4 regions of the Bradyrhizobium sp. GW821-FHT13H05 genome follow, and region 1 is predicted to be linked to each of the others. Evidence: predicted binding sites of a transcription regulator. Region 1 holds the regulator's gene; each other region holds the start of a gene.
The links. The regulator LexA, encoded in region 1, represses DNA repair genes until DNA is damaged. The targets are predictions, from matches to a motif close to TGTTCNNNNTGTGTTCNG.
Positions count from the first base shown of each region.

Region 2: a site for LexA is predicted at 2,136-2,153, ahead of AC1RR3_RS37220 (DNA-processing protein DprA). Genes of this name have one in related genera too.
Region 3: a site for LexA is predicted at 1,627-1,644, ahead of AC1RR3_RS05205 (ImuA family protein). Genes of this name have one in related genera too.
Region 4: a site for LexA is predicted at 2,463-2,480, ahead of AC1RR3_RS23340 (ribonuclease T2 family protein). Genes of this name have one in related genera too.

Region 1 is NZ_JBXAPO010000010.1:65,705-69,886, reverse strand. Features, by position in the region: gene AC1RR3_RS26595 (molybdopterin molybdotransferase MoeA) at 1-987, shown strand, start outside; gene lexA (transcriptional repressor LexA) at 1,164-1,865, shown strand; gene AC1RR3_RS26585 (hypothetical protein) at 2,050-2,253, shown strand; gene AC1RR3_RS26580 (hypothetical protein) at 2,450-2,884, shown strand; gene AC1RR3_RS26575 (GAF domain-containing protein) at 3,142-4,083, shown strand.
Region 2 is NZ_JBXAPO010000023.1:37,002-41,183, reverse strand. Features, by position in the region: gene AC1RR3_RS37240 (hypothetical protein) at 57-416, opposite strand; gene AC1RR3_RS37235 (hypothetical protein) at 777-1,061, shown strand; gene AC1RR3_RS37230 (hypothetical protein) at 1,054-1,350, shown strand; gene AC1RR3_RS37225 (DUF1488 family protein) at 1,479-1,757, shown strand; gene AC1RR3_RS37220 (DNA-processing protein DprA) at 2,188-3,075, shown strand; gene AC1RR3_RS37215 (hypothetical protein) at 3,047-3,730, shown strand; gene AC1RR3_RS37210 (hypothetical protein) at 3,776-4,182, opposite strand, start outside.
Region 3 is NZ_JBXAPO010000002.1:139,837-144,018, forward strand. Features, by position in the region: gene AC1RR3_RS05200 (Y-family DNA polymerase) at 1-876, opposite strand, end outside; gene AC1RR3_RS05205 (ImuA family protein) at 773-1,561, opposite strand; gene AC1RR3_RS05210 (putative DNA modification/repair radical SAM protein) at 1,725-2,960, shown strand; gene AC1RR3_RS05215 (UdgX family uracil-DNA binding protein) at 2,960-4,182, shown strand, end outside.
Region 4 is NZ_JBXAPO010000008.1:27-4,208, reverse strand. Features, by position in the region: gene AC1RR3_RS23355 (outer membrane protein) at 1-185, shown strand, start outside; gene AC1RR3_RS23350 (cold-shock protein) at 288-503, opposite strand; gene AC1RR3_RS23345 (23S rRNA (adenine(2030)-N(6))-methyltransferase RlmJ) at 757-1,617, opposite strand; gene AC1RR3_RS23340 (ribonuclease T2 family protein) at 1,713-2,417, opposite strand; gene AC1RR3_RS23335 (hypothetical protein) at 2,536-2,997, opposite strand; gene AC1RR3_RS23330 (hypothetical protein) at 3,180-3,473, shown strand; gene AC1RR3_RS23325 (DUF3617 domain-containing protein) at 3,536-4,063, shown strand.

The DNA of each region.
Region 1 (4,182 bases):
GTCGCCGCGGGCCGGCCGTTTGCGGGCTCGGTCGGCGCCGGCGAAGCGGTGCGGATCTTCACCGGCGGCGTCGTTCCCTCAGGCGCGGATGCGGTCGTGATCCAGGAGGACACGGTCGCCGAGGGCAAGCGCATCACGATCAAGGAAGCGGCCGTAACGGGGCGGCACATCCGCCCCGCGGGCGTCGACTTCTCGGAAGGCGACGTGCTGCTGCGCAAGGGTATCAGGCTCACCGAGCGCGACCTGGCGCTCGCCGCCGGAATGAACCACCCGCTTTTGCCCGTCCGCCGCCGTCCGAAGGTCGCGATCCTCGCCACCGGCGATGAGCTGGTAATGCCGGGCACCACGCCCGGCCCCGGCCAGATCGTCTATTCCAACGGCTATGCCCTGCACGCGCTCGCCCGCAGCGAGGGCGCCGAGACCGTCGATCTCGGCGTCGCTGCCGATACGCTGGAGGCCACCACCGCCGGCATCCGCCAGGCCCGCGAGAGCGGTGCCGACATCCTGATCACGACCGGCGGTGCCTCGGTCGGCGACCACGACCTGGTCCAGCAGGCGCTCCGGGGCGAAGGTATCTCGATGGCGTTCTGGAAGATCGCGATGCGGCCGGGCAAGCCAATGATGAACGGCCGGCTCGGGGCGATGCGCGTGATCGGCCTGCCTGGCAATCCCGTGTCATCCTACGTTTGCGGTTTCCTGTTCATGGTGCCGTTGATTCGCGCGCTGTCGGGCCAGCAGGTGATTCATCACCGCCGTGAACGCGCGGTGCTCGGCCGTGACGTCGGCGCCAACGACCAGCGCGAAGACTATCTGCGCGCGCGCCTCGACATGCGCGATGACGGCACGCTCATCGCCCTTCCGGTCAATCACCAGGATTCCTCGCTGCTTGCGAATCTCGCTGCGGCACAGGCACTTCTCGTGCGCGCGCCATTCGCGCCGAAGGCCGAGGCCGGTACGCCTTGCGAGGTGTTGCGACTGCCGGTCTGAACGCTTCGTTCGCACGCGTTCCGCGAACTTTGTCGCGTTCACGGTAAATTAAGCAGTTGCGGAACATGTATCGAACATATAGTGTCCGTTCATGATTTGTTTCGAGGATGTAGCGGCTTATCGCCGAGTTCAGCGTCTCGGAATCGAACGACATCAACCGGGGGATTTTGGTCGAGATGTTAACGCGCAAACAATACGAGCTCCTGCGGTTCATCAGCGAACGGCTGAAGGAAAGCGGCGTGCCGCCCTCCTTCGACGAGATGAAGGACGCGCTCGACCTGCGCTCGAAATCGGGCATCCATCGCCTGATCACCGCGCTCGAGGAGCGCGGCTTCATCCGGCGCCTGCCCAACCGCGCCCGCGCGATCGAGGTGATCAAGCTGCCTGAGCTTCAGGCTGCCGCCGGCAGCCGCCGCGGCTTCACGCCAAGCGTCATCGAGGGCAATCTTGGCAAGGTGCGTACGACGTCCAGCCCGCCCGCTGACGAGGGCGAGCGTCCCGTCGCGGTGCCCGTCATGGGCCGGATCGCGGCCGGCACGCCGATCGAGGCGTTGCAGACCCGGAGCCACACCATCAGCGTCCCGCCCGACATGCTCGGCTCGGGCGAGCATTACGCGCTCGAAGTGCGCGGCGATTCCATGGTCGAGGCCGGTATCCTCGACGGCGACATGGCGCTGATCCAGCGCAACGAGAGCGCCGACACCGGCGACATCGTGGTGGCGCTGATCGACGACGAGGAGGCGACGCTGAAGCGCTTCCGCCGCCGCGGCGCCTCGATCGCGCTGGAGCCCGCCAACGCCGCCTATGAAGTCCGCATCCTGCCGCCCAACCGGGTGAAGATTCAGGGCAAGCTGATCGGGCTTTACCGGAAGTACTGAACCGTCCGCGCGGCGTCGGTTGACGACCGCGCCTGAGCAATTGGAGCGGACGATTGTCCGCTCCGGCTGGATAGTCTTTCTGGTTTTGCACAGATTATCCGGCCACCTCTCCAGCGCTAGATCCTCGGCACGCCGCACGAAGCACTTCGCTTCGCAAGGCCTCTCAGAAACCGAGGAGACAACCATGCGCAAGATCGTCCTGAGCACAGTCACGATGGCGCTGATCGCAGCATCGGCGTCGCAAGCCTTCGCCGCATCGTCGCACCATGCCCGCAAGGCAACGCCGACGACGACGACCGAGCAATTCCGCAATGCCCGCAACGCCGTTGCGCAGCCTTCGCAACCGGCCTGGCAGTATTCCGGCTGGTCGGCGCCTGCTGGTCGCTGAGGGAGACGCACGCCAAAATGCACGGGAGCGGACTTTGTTCCCAGTGCATCTGAAAAAGATATTGTGATGGCAGCCTGCGGACCCAAGCCGCAGATTTGCCCACAACCAAGCAGACGCTTGCAGGCTTCCACTCTGATAGAGGCCTGCGCCTCCAAACCAGAGGCGCGGGTTGCTATCTTCGAATGAGGAGCACCCGATGTGTGACTACAGCCTGCACGCCGTCGCGACGCGCCCCGCAGAAGTCGGCGAGACGATCGTCACGACAACCTTCCGCGGCACCTCGACGCGCGGCTTCGCCTCCGAAGCCGACATGTCCGTCGCGGTGTGTCTGCTGCCGGGAACGGAGCTCGCTTTCGCCGACAACGTCCGTTACGACAATCGCTGGATCTGGACGCGCACGATCAATTCGCGCGTCGGCAAGTTCGGCAAGATCGATCCGCACATTCCCGATCGTCATCACGACGCGATCGAATTCCCCGACGGCAAATACGTGCTGGTGACCCAGCTCGTCGAAGGTCAGCGCGCAACCGTGCTGCAATTGCCGGTCACCCAGCCGCTCGGCGAGCGCGAGCAGAAGCCTGAGATCATTGCCGACAGCCGGCCGACGATCCGACGCCTGCCGATCGGCTGACGTAGCGCCCCCGGCTACAGGTCGGGACCAGGACTGAAGTCGCCATCGCCGGCCGTGGCCGGCGAGATGGTGTGGTTTGCGCCCCGAGAATCCAACCCGCCAGGATTAGCCCCGCACCTCCCCGGCGCACGAAGTTTGCGCGGCCCTGCCTGAATTTTGAACGTCCGTTCCGCAAGCAAATGGCCGATGCTGCCCCGGCAGGTGTCTTGGCTATTGTCTGGACTATTGTCTTGGGCTTGAGGCGGCGGGCACGTTCGATGAAAACCTTCATTCGCGTCGTTGAACTCTGGGTGCCTGACCGCACGCGCATGCGGCTGGAATTCGGCGGTGGCCTCTATGGCGAAGGGCTGTCCGCGTTCAAGGCCGTGAGCGAGAGCCTGCACTTCGGATATGACGATGGCCTTCCCGGCAAGGCCTGGGCCTCTGGCCATCCCGTGATCCTCACCAAATTCGCCAACTCCTATTTCAAGCGGACCGACCAGGCGCTTGCGGCCGGCCTCACCTGCGGCGTCGCGGTGCCGGTCTTTTCAGGTGAATTCCTGCAAGCCGTGATGGTGCTGTTCTGCGGCGACGACGAGGCGCATGTCGGCGCGATCGAGCTCTGGCACAACGATCCCGATACCTCCCACGAGATGGGGCTCGTCGACGGCTACTATGGCACCGCCGACATGTTCGAGTTCAACTCCCGCCACACCAAATTTCCCCGCGGCTTCGGCCTGCCCGGCCGCACCTGGAAGGCGGGCCTGCCGCTGATCATCAGGGATCTGCACAACGCCAAGAGTTTCCTGCGCTGGGAAGAGGCCGCCGAGGTCGGAATCAATCTCGGCGTCGGCATTCCCTACCAGACCGGCACCGAGCGGACCTGGGTGCTGACCTTCCTCTCGGCGCAGGCAACGCCCATCGCGCGGCGCTTCGAGATCTGGGTCCCGAACGAGACCCGTTCAGCACTGGTCTATCGCGCCGGTGATTGCAGCGCGCAGACGGACCTCGCCGCGCTCTACGCGAACAAGACGGTCGCCAAGGGCAACGGCAGTATCGGCGGCGCCTGGGCCACCGGCATGCCCGCGCTCAATGACGATCTCGCGCATGACGCTTCGGTCGCCGGCGCCGAAGCCGTCGCAGCCGGACTGAGCCAGATGATGGCGCTTCCGGTCATCGCGAGCGCGAAGCTGGAGGCGATCCTGGTCTGGTACCTGTAGGTAACTGCAGCATTATTCACTCGGTTCTCGCCCTGCAGCTCTCACCCGACTGGTCCCGACCGTGGTGTTGTGGCTTGCCATCGACGGCTAAATCGCATT
Region 2 (4,182 bases), on a different contig from region 1:
TGCTCTCGCAAATTCCGGCCTCTCCCCGCAGGCGGGGAGAGGCGAAGAACCGCCGCCTACTTCTTCTTGCCCGGGCCGAAATCCGGTTGCCACGCCGCGTCCTTGCGGTTCGGCGCTGCGGCGATGACCTTGGCCTTTTCCTTCTTCGGCTTCTTGGTTTCGCGATTGCCCTTTTGCTGTCCCTTGGCCATGGCGTCGGTCTCCTCTTGAGATTTGTGTGGGGGTTTGAGTTCGTCCAGTTCGTCCGATTGCAGCACGCGTCCGCGCGGCGTGCAGACGCGCACGTCCATGTAGCCTTCGCGCAGCAGCTTTCGCGCCAGCCGCAGCGCCACGGTCGCGCTGCCGCGGCCGACATTGGCGCAGCCATATTCGGCGGTCGCCCAGACGAGATAAGCCACGCGCGCTGCCCTAGCCATTGAGGACCGCCGCGGCACACACGAGAAGCAGAAGGCACAGCGCGATGTCGGCCTGTGGCAAGATCTGTGGCAAGATCCATTCCGAGGCGCGAAAACGCGGCATCGCATACTCCTGCCGGAGCATGAGGACATCATGCCCGAACGACGAGTCTGTCGGCGGGAGCGCAAATGACCCTCAGTCACCGGTCGAAATGCCGTAGCGAAAGTTGCGGTGATGGCAAGGACCGTACGCCTGCCTCGGAGCAATAGCGAGGACTAAAGCGCCGCGGCGACGATAGTGCTGGCTATTGCGGGGCAGGAAGCGCATGCTCGCCACAGCTGGCGTCGGTTGGGGCCCCTTGCGCAGGAAGGCAGGCAGACATGACCATCCGCTCGCGGCGAGAAACCGTCACGTTCAAGCATCCATTCCGCATCCACGGCATCGAGCGATTGCTGCCGGCGGGCGGCTATGAGGTCGTCACCGACGAGGAGATGATCGAGGGCCTGTCATTCCCGTGCTGGCGCCGTGTCGCCACCATGATCACGGTGCCCGCCGAAGGCGCGGGCGGCGGCGTGACGGAAATGCTGTCGATCGGCTCCGTCGATCTCGCGACCGCGCAGGCCGCGGATGCGCAGGCCGCGCCTGCGAGCCTCGCCCATGACTGACATTCCCGTTGATCTCGACAGGCACCGCGGCATGGCGGCGCAGAAGGCGACTGATTTGCGCCGCGCGCTGGCCGAGGTCGAAAACAATGTCAGGGAGCTGCGCGAGCGCGAGGCCGATCTCGAGAACCGTTTGATGACGGTGCCCGCGACCTCGTGGGCCGAGGCCGCGGTGAAGGCGCGCTACCTGCTCAACCTCTATGCCGCCAGCCTGTCCACCGAGGACACGCGCCACCGCGCGCTGGTGACGGCGCTGTTCGACGATTTCGCCAGGCTCTCGGGGGAGAGCTGAGGCGATCTCGGCCGCTCGCGTCCCGCCACGCGCAGGCCGCGGTCGGCACGCGGGCGGCCGGCCACGGCCGGTGAGGGCTCTCTCCACACGGGGAGTGTTTAACAATGCAATCGCGTAGGGAGTAAGCCATGACGCTGACCAGCAGCCGCTTCGTCGGCTACGAACAGGACCGGGGCATCGTCCAGTTCCTGATGCAGGACGGATCGAAGGAGATCGCCTGCGCGATCTCGACCTCCGCGATGGACTATCTCGAGCGCGGCCCGCAGACGCGGCCCGAGCAGCGCGAAGCCCAGTTCACCCGCCTGCGCGACCGCATCGAAGCCCGCGCCGCGAGCAAATATCGCGCGACGGAGTTCGAGGGCACCCCGCCGGGGATCGTGCTGCGGAGCATTGATTTTCGGGGGTAGGGGGCACCCAAGAACCTCTCGGAGGTGTTGTCGTCAAGCTCGCCGTCGTGCGTGAACTCAGCAGATCGATGTAGGCCTTCGATCTGTGCCGCGTGGTCAATTCCGGGACGTCTCGGCAGCATAGAAGACCATTTGCCGCGATTACGCCCTGGCGTTGCCGTGCAGTTATGGCAGATGACGAGTTTTTGGTTCGGTCTTGTGGTCTTGCTGCGCGGTACGCCCTCCCAGCGATGCGACCGGAGCGAGTACAGCAACTTAGTTGGTAGCGACCGCGCTAGGTGTGGGGTTAGCATCGACGCCAGCCTACGAAATAGTGGATCGTTTATTTGACTCGGGACTTGTTCGCCCAATCTATGAGATAGATGCATAATAACGATTTGTTCTTAGTTTGTTCTTATGATAGCTAGCTGCGGAGAACAGGAATAACCCTATGGAACTTGATCTCGGTTCACCAACGGAGCGCAAGCTTGGCATCTCGCCTCAAGAAGAGATGGGAGCTTATGAAGCGCTATGGGATGAAGCGGGAGCAACGTTCAAAACTATATCGGAAAAGCTGAATAAGCGTCCGAACACCGTTCCGTCAGACCTTGTCGAGCCGCAACGGGTGGACCTATACGGCGAAGCGGTTCGAGATGTTCTCGCGAAAGCGAAGGTCCAGCATGTTGGCATTCGAGTCTTAGGTGCGGGCGAGTATCCATCTGGCTTACGTGATGCAGAGTATCCTGTCGCTGTACTCTACTATCGAGGTTGGTGGGACTTAGTTAATTCCCGTTGCGTGGCTGTCGTGGGGACGCGCGCTCCGAGCGAGGATGGTCTCAAGCGAACCCGTGCGCTAGTCCGAAATCTTGTGAATGACGATTTCACGATCGTTTCTGGCCTCGCGAAGGGAGTTGATCGCGTCGCGCACGAGACTGCGATGGCCGCGGGCGGTCGAACGATTGCTGTGTTAGGGACCCCCATCAGCCATGCGTATCCAGCTGAAAATCGCGAACTACAGGAAAACATCGCCAGAGACTTTTTAATAATATCGCAGGTGCCAATTAAGCGTTGGCAAAATCAGGGGCCCAAGCAGAACAGGATTTTCTTCCCTGAACGGAACATAACGATGTCCGCGTTGACCGAGGCCACGATCATTGTAGAGGCGGGAGAGACTTCCGGAACGCTTGTACAAGCGCGCCATGCTTTGAAGCAGAAGCGGAAGCTCTTCATTCTGGATAGTTGTTTCAATAATCCGGACATCACTTGGCCGCATCGATTTGCGGAAGAGGGGGCCATCCGAGTGCGCACTTATGACGACATCTCAAAGCACCTTTCCTAGCCGGCTTACCCAGATTGACGATTTGACTCGGCCACACCACCATTACCTTGGTGCGGGGGACCAATGTCTATTTCTCGGCGAGTACACTGCCAGGAAGGGATTTAGCTTTAGCGCGACGAACCAGGTCATTCTCAATTTCAAGAAGTCGGTAGATCGTCGCGGCCGGGCTGAGTGGCAACATAAAGAGCGCGCGATACGCGAAGTGGGGCAAGCGTTTGCAAATGCAATTGCGGCGCACTGGCTGACTAGCACCACGCTAGTACCAATACCTCCCTCGAAACAGAAGGATGACCCACTCTACGACGACCGTATGCTAAGAATGCTGCAGGCGATCCCCGCAGCACAACCATTGGACATTCGCGAACTTCTGACACAGCGGCATACTATGGAAGCCGCGCATGACGCTGACGTTCGTCCGGGGCCCGATGAGATAGCGCAATGTTACCAGATCGATGGCAGCCTGTGTCAGTCAATTCCCAAGACGATTGCGTTGTTTGACGACGTCATTACTACCGGGGCGCACTTCGTCGCCGCACGACGCCTTATAGAAAACCGCTTTCCAGGAGTGCCAATCTACGGCTTCTTTATTGCCAGGCGTGTTCCGGAAACGACCGATTTCAGTGTGTTCCTTAGAGATCCGAGTACCGATCCGTAGTTTTATTTCAACTCAGGCAACGCAGCATACTTGTACTTGAAGGCATTAATCGAAAAGCCGAAGTTGATTTTCATCTGGCTTCGAAACGTTCTCTTCTTGTCCGGCTGTTGATGTCTTGGATTGGCCGTTGAGAGTCTCAACGGCCAGGAAGTAGCCCTCAGCAAATGCCTCTAGCATTTGAGTCTTACGAGCTTCGTCGATCGGCGGAATTTCCTTCGCATCAACTACCCGAAGAATCCGCGGCTGTTTGGGCCCAAGGCAGCTAAAGTCAAGTATCTCGAAACGCGCATTTTCTAGATCCGGGTCTTGCATCATCACATCGCGAACAATCGCGATGAATAAGGCGAGTCGCTCCCTGGCTAGCGGGTTCTGTCGCCAAAAGCTGAACCACGGAAAATAGAGCTGCCCTCCCACGCCATAAATCATTGGCGGTTCAAATGGGACCATTAATC
Region 3 (4,182 bases), on a different contig from region 1:
GGCCTCCAGCCGCCGGGCGCCCTTGCCATGCTTCTCCATGGAGGCGATCAGCGTGTCCGCAAGCCGCGACAGCGTCATCGCGATCATGGTGTCGGTCGCGATCGGCTCGGCGAAACGCTTCTCTACGATGTAGTCGGGCAGCGGCTTGCGCGGATTGATCGGCGCATCGCCCTGCCCCAGCGCATGCGCGAGCAGCGTGGAGAACCGCGCGCCGAACCGCGCCGTGATCTCGCCCGGCGCGCGCGAGGCGACATCGCCGATGGTTTTCAGGCCCGCACGGCGCAAACCGGTGGTGATGGCCTTGCCGGCACCGAGCGCGGACACCGGAAACCGGTCGATCGCCGCGGCTTCCCCGCCATCGGCAACGATGGTCCCGGACGTCTGCCGCGTCAGCGTACGCGCGCAGACCGAGGTGCCGGCAATCGCCGCGCTGACGGCAAAACCCTGCCGGCCGAGCGCACGGACCAGCGTCTGCAACAGCGCCGCCTCGCCGCCGAACAGATGCGCGCAGCCGGTGATGTCGAGGAACAGCCCGTGCGGCGGATCGAGCGCCACCAGCGGCGTGAAACGGTCGCACCAGTCGGCGATGTCGCTGAGCGTCTTGGCATCGGCCACGACATCGGCGTCAAACACTTTCAAGTCCGGACACATCGCCCGCGCATTAGCCAGGGGCTGACCGATATGCAGGCCCAAACGCGACGCCGCATCGTCGAGCGCGTGGATCACCAGCGCATTGTTGTCCTTGATGACGACGATGCTGGGCTCATTAGCCCTACCCAACCCGGCGTTGTTGAAGAAACGCTGGATCCGGTCGATGGGCAGGCGCGGCAGCCACAGGCTGAGGATACGCCGACGGTTCACTGAACTGGCACTCATCACATTTCCATTCCATGATCCACCGGCCGCACGGGCCATGACGATTGCGCAACAGCTCGGCATCGAAGCGCGGCGCACCCCAGCCACTCCATGCTGATCCCGGCGGCGAATGCGCCGCGCGCAGCATCCATCGTGTCTCCGCGGTCGACGGCAGCGGCTGCGCCGCCATGCGCAGCATCAGGCCGGTGACGCCGGAGCCTTGCGCGGCGAGCGTCAGCTTGCGGCTCGCCACCAGATCGAACTGTCTGGTCTCGCCCCAGAGCTCGAGCACGACGGCCCCGAGCGCATCGCAGGCGAGCGCGTCGGCCGAGCTGCGCAGCGCGCTCTCGACATCGGCGGCGCGCACCATCACCACGCGGCGCGGATCGAGGCCGAGCTCGACGAGCCCGCTCATCGACAGCGCGCCGGTTTCCAGTTCCGAAAAATCCTGCCGCACCCACAGCAGCGGCCGGCGCGCCGATACGCGCCCCGCGAGACCCATGACGAAACCCGTCGCGGCCGTCCCCTGCCGCCCCTCGCAAAACACCTCATGGATCACCGCGCGCGCGAGCCCGCCCTTCAGCGCGTTGTCGACCTCGCGATGGCCCAGCGCGACGCGATCGTGCTGATGCACGACCTCCGCCGTCTCGATGCGCTCGATCTGGCCGCGCAGGGTCGCAAGCGCGCTGATCCGTGCGCCGCTCATGCTCGCCGCTCCTTCAGGGGTGATTGCCGAGGTTCTCAAAAATAAGAACCTGCGGCTGGCTCATTTGTTCATGATATGTTCTAATATAAAGCTAACGGGATCGGGTGAGTCAATCGAATTGGTGCTCATCCGGATTCATGAGCTGAATCAAATGGATTCTGGGATGGATGTACAACGCAAGCTGGAGATTCTGGCGGATGCCGCCAAATACGACGCGTCGTGCGCCTCCAGCGGCACCGAGAAGCGGGATTCCAGCGACGGCAAGGGCATGGGTTCGACCGCGCCGGGCATGGGCATCTGCCACTCCTACGCGCCGGACGGACGCTGCATCTCGCTGCTCAAGGTGCTGCTGACCAATGCCTGCAATTACGACTGCCTCTACTGCGTCAACCGCGCTTCCTCGAACGTGCCGCGCGCCCGCTTCACCGTGGACGAGGTGGTCAAGCTCACGCTCGACTTCTACCGGCGCAATTACATCGAGGGGCTGTTTCTCTCCTCCGGCATCATCCGCAGCCCCGACTACACCATGGAACAGGTGGTCAGCGTCGCGCGAAAGCTGCGCGAGGAGCATCACTTCCGCGGCTACATCCATCTCAAGACCATTCCCGAGGCCGACGACGCGTTGATCGCGGAAGCCGGCAAATATGCCGACCGCCTCTCCATCAACATCGAGATGCCGGACGAGACGAGCCTGCAGCAATTCGCACCGGAGAAAGACGTGCGCGCGATCCGCCGCACCATGGGCCGGCTGCGGCTGAAGCTGGACGAGGCCGAGGAAGACCGTACAACGAAGACGAAGGCAAGGCCGCAGCGCTTCGCACCAGCAGGACAAAGCACGCAGATGATCGTCGGCGCCGATGCGGCCAACGATCACACCATCCTGCACACCAGCGCCAATCTTTACGGCTCCTACAGGCTGCGGCGCGTCTATTACTCCGCCTTCAGCCCAATCCCCGATGCCAGCCGCGCACTTCCTCTGCGCGCGCCGCCGCTGCTGCGTGAGCACCGGCTCTACCAGGCTGACTGGCTGATGCGGTTCTACGGTTTTGACGTTGCGGAGATCGTCGACGACAGCGCGATGTTGCCGCTCGACATCGATCCAAAGCTCGCCTGGGCGCTGCGTCACCGCGACCGTTTTCCGCTCGACGTCAATCGCGCCAGCCGCGAGGAATTGTTGCGTGTGCCGGGCTTCGGCACCAAGGCGGTCGAACGCATCATTGCGACGCGGCGCACCACGACGATCCGCCTCTGCGATCTGGCGCGGCTGCACGTGCCCCGCAACAAGGCACTGCCGTTCATCGTCCTCAGCGACCACCGGCCCGCCCCGCATCGTCTCGATGCCGCCGGGCTCATCGAACGGTTCAAGCCGAAGGCAACACAATTGGGGTTTGGATTCTGATGCAGTACATCACTCTCGACACCGAGACCGATTTCGACGGCTGGCGCAAAGCCGCACGCAGCCTCGTGCTTCATCATGTGCAGCCCACCGATGTCACCTGGACCGTGCAAGGCGGCGAAGCGGAGTTGTTCGCACCGCCCGCGCCGTCTTCAATTCTCGAGGTGAACGAGGGCACGTTCAACGTATCAGGCAAATTCGTCGACCTCGCCCAGGCCGCGATCCTGCACCGCGATGTCGAGCGTTTTGCGATCCTTTATCGCCTGCTGTTCCGGCTGAAGGACAATCACGACCTCATCGAGGTCGCGACCGATCCTGATGTTGCGCAGGTCACGGCAATGGCGCGAGCGGTCCATCGCGACGAGCACAAGATGCACGCCTTCGTACGTTTCCGCGAGATCGGCCGCGAGCGCGCCGCGCATTACGTCGCCTGGTTCGAGCCGGAGCACCACATCGTGGAGCTCGCCGCGCCGTTCTTCGCCAAACGCTTTGCCGACATGCCCTGGTCGATCCTGACGCCGGACCTCTGCGCGCATTGGGATGGCCACGCGCTCACGTTCACGCCGGGCGTGAGCAAGAGCGAGGCGCCGGGCGAAGACCGGCTGGAGGAAACCTGGCGGCGCTACTATGCCAGCATCTTCAATCCGGCCCGCTTGAAAGTGAAGGCGATGCAGACGGAGATGCCGAAGAAATACTGGAGGAACCTGCCCGAGGCCTCGATCATTAAGCCCTTGATCGAGGACGCCGAGCGCATGACCGGCGCCATGATCGCCAATGCCGCAACCGATCCGCACAAGCCTCAGAAGCGGCCGGAGGCTCCGATGACACGCAAGCTTGCTGCCGACGATCTCGAAGCCCTCCGCGAGGAGGCCGCCCATTGCCGCGCCTGTCCGCTCTACAAGGACGCGACCCAGACCGTGTTCGGCGAAGGCCCGAAGCATGCCACCATCATGCTGATCGGCGAGCAGCCCGGCGACAAGGAAGACCTCGCCGGCCATCCCTTCGTCGGCCCGGCCGGCCAGATGCTCGACCGTGCGCTGGAGGAGGCCGGCGTCGACCGCAAGACGGTCTATGTCACCAACGCGGTGAAGCACTTCAAATTCGTGCCGCGTGGAAAGATCCGCCTGCACCAGAAACCGGCGACGCCGGAGATCAATGCGTGTCGGCAATGGTATGAGCGGGAGCTGGCGGCCGTTCAGCCCGATCTCATCGTGGCGATGGGCGC
Region 4 (4,182 bases), on a different contig from region 1:
CGGAGTCGCACACCAGCGCCGGCTGGACCATCGGTGCCGGTGCGGAAGTGGGCTTCGCGCCGAACTGGAGTGCCAAGCTCGAATACCTCTACATCGATCTGTCGACGAGTCAGTTCGGAATTACGGGCGTGTCAAACGGCTATAGCGCCAGCGTTGTGCGCGCAGGCGTGAACTATCACTTCTGATAGCTGAAGAAGAAAAGACCGGACAACAACCTCCCGGCCGCTCGCGGCCGGGACTTTTTTGCGCCAGGTGTTCTTCGCGCGAAGTGTTCGCTTGAAAACGCGCTAGGAGAGGATGACTAAATTGACCGCTTTCGGTCCCTTCCCCTTCTTGTCCGGCTCGACTTCAAAAGTAATGCGCTGTCCTTCGGCAAGGTCCTTCAGTCCCGCCCGCTCCACAGCAGTAATGTGCACGAAAACATCGCGACCACCGTCATCCGGTTTGATGAAGCCGTAGCCGCGCTCGCCGTTGAAAAACTTGACCGTTCCCGTCATGGCCATCGGGAAACTCCCCCTCATTGCTCCTCCGTCGCGACGCAGACTCACGTCACGACATGACCGGGCCTTACGAAGCCCGGGAGAGCTGGCCATCCTTGGGCGGGCCTCATCGGCCCGGTTGGATCTTTCTTAGGCCTTCACTCCGCCGCAACCATTCGCGGAAGCGGAACGTAAAGCCAGTCACGGAAACAGCATAATACGGTTCTTTGCAGATTGACTACCGCTACTGCATATTTTTCCCAAGAATGCCGGAGTGTTACGGCTTTGGGATCTCTAATCGGAATCTGGCAGCGCCGCCCTGGCCGAGCGGCATTTCCAGCTCTGGCAGGATCGTCTTGAGTTCGCCCTGCAGCGTGTAGGGCGGATTGACGACCAGGAGACCGGTGGAGGTGAGAGCTGCGCCGTCGAGTTGCGGCGCGACGCTGAATTCGAGGCGCAGGCATTTTCCCGGCGGCTTTGCTGCGGCTGCGAGACGCGCCACAAGCTGCGCCAGCGTATCGGTGGCGCGCCGGCTCTTGGCCGGGTACCAGATTACATAGATACCGGTGGGCCATTTCGCGAAGGCTGCCGAGAAGGCCTCGCCCAGCTTTTCGAACTCGTCTTTTGCCTCGAAGGGCGGATCGATCAGCACAAGCCCGCGCCGCTCCTTCGGCGGCACGAAGGCCGGCAGCGCCATCCAGCCGTCGAGATCGACCACGCGGGCCTGTTCGTCGTGGCGCAGCACATTGATCAGCGCTTTCCGCGCCTTTGGCTCGAGCTCGCAGGCGACGAGGCGATCCTGCGGCCGCATCAGCCCGCGCGCGATCAGTGGCGAACCCGGATAGGCCTTGAGCTCCCCCTTTGGATTGAAGGCGCGGACGATGTCGAGATAGGGCTTTGTCAGCGCGACGGTGTCGTTCGACAGGCGCGCCTGCATCAGCCGTGCGATGCCGGTCAGCCACTCGCCGCTGCGGCGCGCCTCATCGCTTTCGAGATCATAGAGCCCGGCGCCGGCATGGGTGTCGATGATGCGGAACGCCCCCGGCTTGTCCTGGAGGTAAGTGATGATGCGGGCGAGCACGATGTGCTTGATGACATCGGCGAAGTTGCCGGCGTGGAAGGCGTGGCGGTAGTTCATGGTGGAGAGTTACGACATCGCGCGATGAAAGTAACTCCCGTCATGCCGGGCTCGCGCTTCCGCGCGCCCCGGAATGACGATCGGAGAGCTTGGCCTCAACCACCCCTGATCGGCGGCATCGTCACCTGGTCGCGGCGGCAGGCGCGGCGGTCGGTTTCCTCGCAGGCGCGGAATTGCAGGTCCTTGCTGAGGCAGATGCGAACCTCGGAGAGCCGTGTCCGGTTGCAGGTGACCGAGACGGCGGCATTGCTGAGGCCCGGATTGGCCTTGATGAAGGCCTCTTCGACGTCTGCCGGCGCCACGGTCTTGGCCTGCGACAGGTCGAGATATTCGGTCGGAATCTTGATTGCGGCGCGGGCTTTCCGGATCGTCTCGAAATAATTGCGGTCGGTCAGCCCGGAGCAGGTGCCGTGCTTGTCCCACTCGTTGAAGATCAGGCCCGGCGCCGGCATCAAATCCAGCATGGACGAGACGATGTTGCGATTCAGCCGCGGCGACGGCCGCTGGCAATATTCCGGAAAACCGCTCTCATATTGCGGCCACAGCCCATGCACGACGAAAGCGTAGGGCCGTCCGCTGCACTGGATCTGGGAGCGGCCGCCGCGTTCGGCCGCCTCCTCGCAGAACGAGGGCGACCACGACAGCGACAGCACATAGAAATCGAATTCACCGGGGGCGTTCTGGCGCCTGTCCTGGGCCTGCGCGCCACCTGCCAGCGCCACGAGGCCGGCGGCAAGGGGCAAGGCGAGGGTCAGCGAGATCAACAGGCGGGAGAACGAATGCAATCTGGAATGAAACATGGCGACGCCCCTCAACTAGACTGTGTATCGAGCCTAGCAGGCGATGAGAACATTTCAAGAACAAATTTCAAGCGGCCACCGCCCGGCTCCCGAACGGACCGAATCAGGGCTTCCTGACTTACTGCCTGGCGGCGCGGCAGGCCGGATTATAGGCCCAGTCGCGGTCGAGCCCGACCACGCACCATTCGACACCATTGCCGTAGCCGGCAAAACCGCCATCCTCGATGATCGAGAAATGCACCTTGCGCATCTTGCCGTCGGTCAGCATGGCCTCACCGGTGCAATAGCGGCGCGGAATGTTGTCGGACTGCCAGGGCCGGAACGCGACCTCGCGAACGGCAGCGAAGCCCGTGATCTTCAACGAGGAATTCCAGAACGAGCTTTCCTTTTCCCAGAACTGGGTGGCGATCGTCGGCAGTGCCTTGTCACAATCGGCGACGGCGCCGTCATAGCGCGGCCCGCTCAGCCAGAAGTTCATCTCGAGCGGATTGGCGGCCCTGGCCTCACCGAGCGACAGCGCCCCGAACATGAGGCCGAGCACGGCGGCAAAGCGGAACGATTTCAGAGAAGGGGCGCGCATGGGTAATCCAGACAGCTGGTCTTGCGAAGGTTGGACGGTGCCGCGAAGGCCGGGGGAGGTCAAGTGCAACGCGGCAACACTTCGCCAGGAGTTGACCATAACGCCGCAGCCAACTGGGCTTCAGTTCTTTTCACTTCCGTCCCGGCACCGTAAACTGGTCCCAACCAATTGGAGTGACGGGAATGCGAATCATTGCGGCCGCGGGCGTTCTTGCCCTGGGTATCATGGCGAGCCAGCCGGCGCGCGCCGATCTGCTTCCTGTGCCTCCGTTCAAGGGCAACGACACCGGCGGCATCATCGCCTATTCGATGGCGACCCAGACCGATGCACGGCAGGTCGCGGTCGATCACTGCGCGCGCTACGGCAAGGTCGCCAAATTCCTCGCGATACAAGCCTATGAGGGCGGCTACATCTCGTTCTCATGTCGCTGGGTGCCCTATGGCGCCGCCGACCAGCCGATCCGCACGCTGTACTGAGGCGCTTCAAGTCCAAAGGCGTTTTGCGTAACGCCGCAATCTCTCAGCCGGGAGCTTCCCACATGACGCGCAAACTCGCTTTGCTCGGCTCGGCCCTTGTTGTGTTGTCGGCAGGCGTGGCCTGTGCCGACGATCTGCCGGTGCGCAAGGCCGGCCTGTGGGAATTGAAGATGGTCAGGAGCGGCTCGGCGATGCCGGAAATGACCATGCAGCACTGCACCGACGAGACCGTCGACAAGGAGATGAACAACAACGTCTCCCCGATGGCCAAGCAGATCTGCGCCAAGCAGGACATCAGGAAGACCGCGACCGGCTATGTCAGCGATTCCGAGTGCAGCGTTGCCGGCATCAGCACGACCTCGCACGCCGAGATATCAGGCGATTTCAACTCGGCCTATACGGTGAAGACCTCGTCGCACGCGCAAGGCGGTGCTGCCGGCGCTGCGGGGCGCGACACCACCATGACCCTCGAAGCGAAATGGCTCGGCGCCTGCAAGCCGGACCAGAAGCCCGGCGACATCGTGATGCCCGGCGGCTTCAAGATGAACGTGCGCGACGTCGACAAGCTGAAGGCGCTGCTGCCGAAGTAGAGTGAGATCGTAGTTCGTAGCCCGGATGGAGCGCAGCGAAATCCGGGGCCTTCGGTCGCGATGGAAGAGTCCCGGATTGCGCTGCGCTCCATCCGGGCTTCTGTAACGGGCCTCAGTTA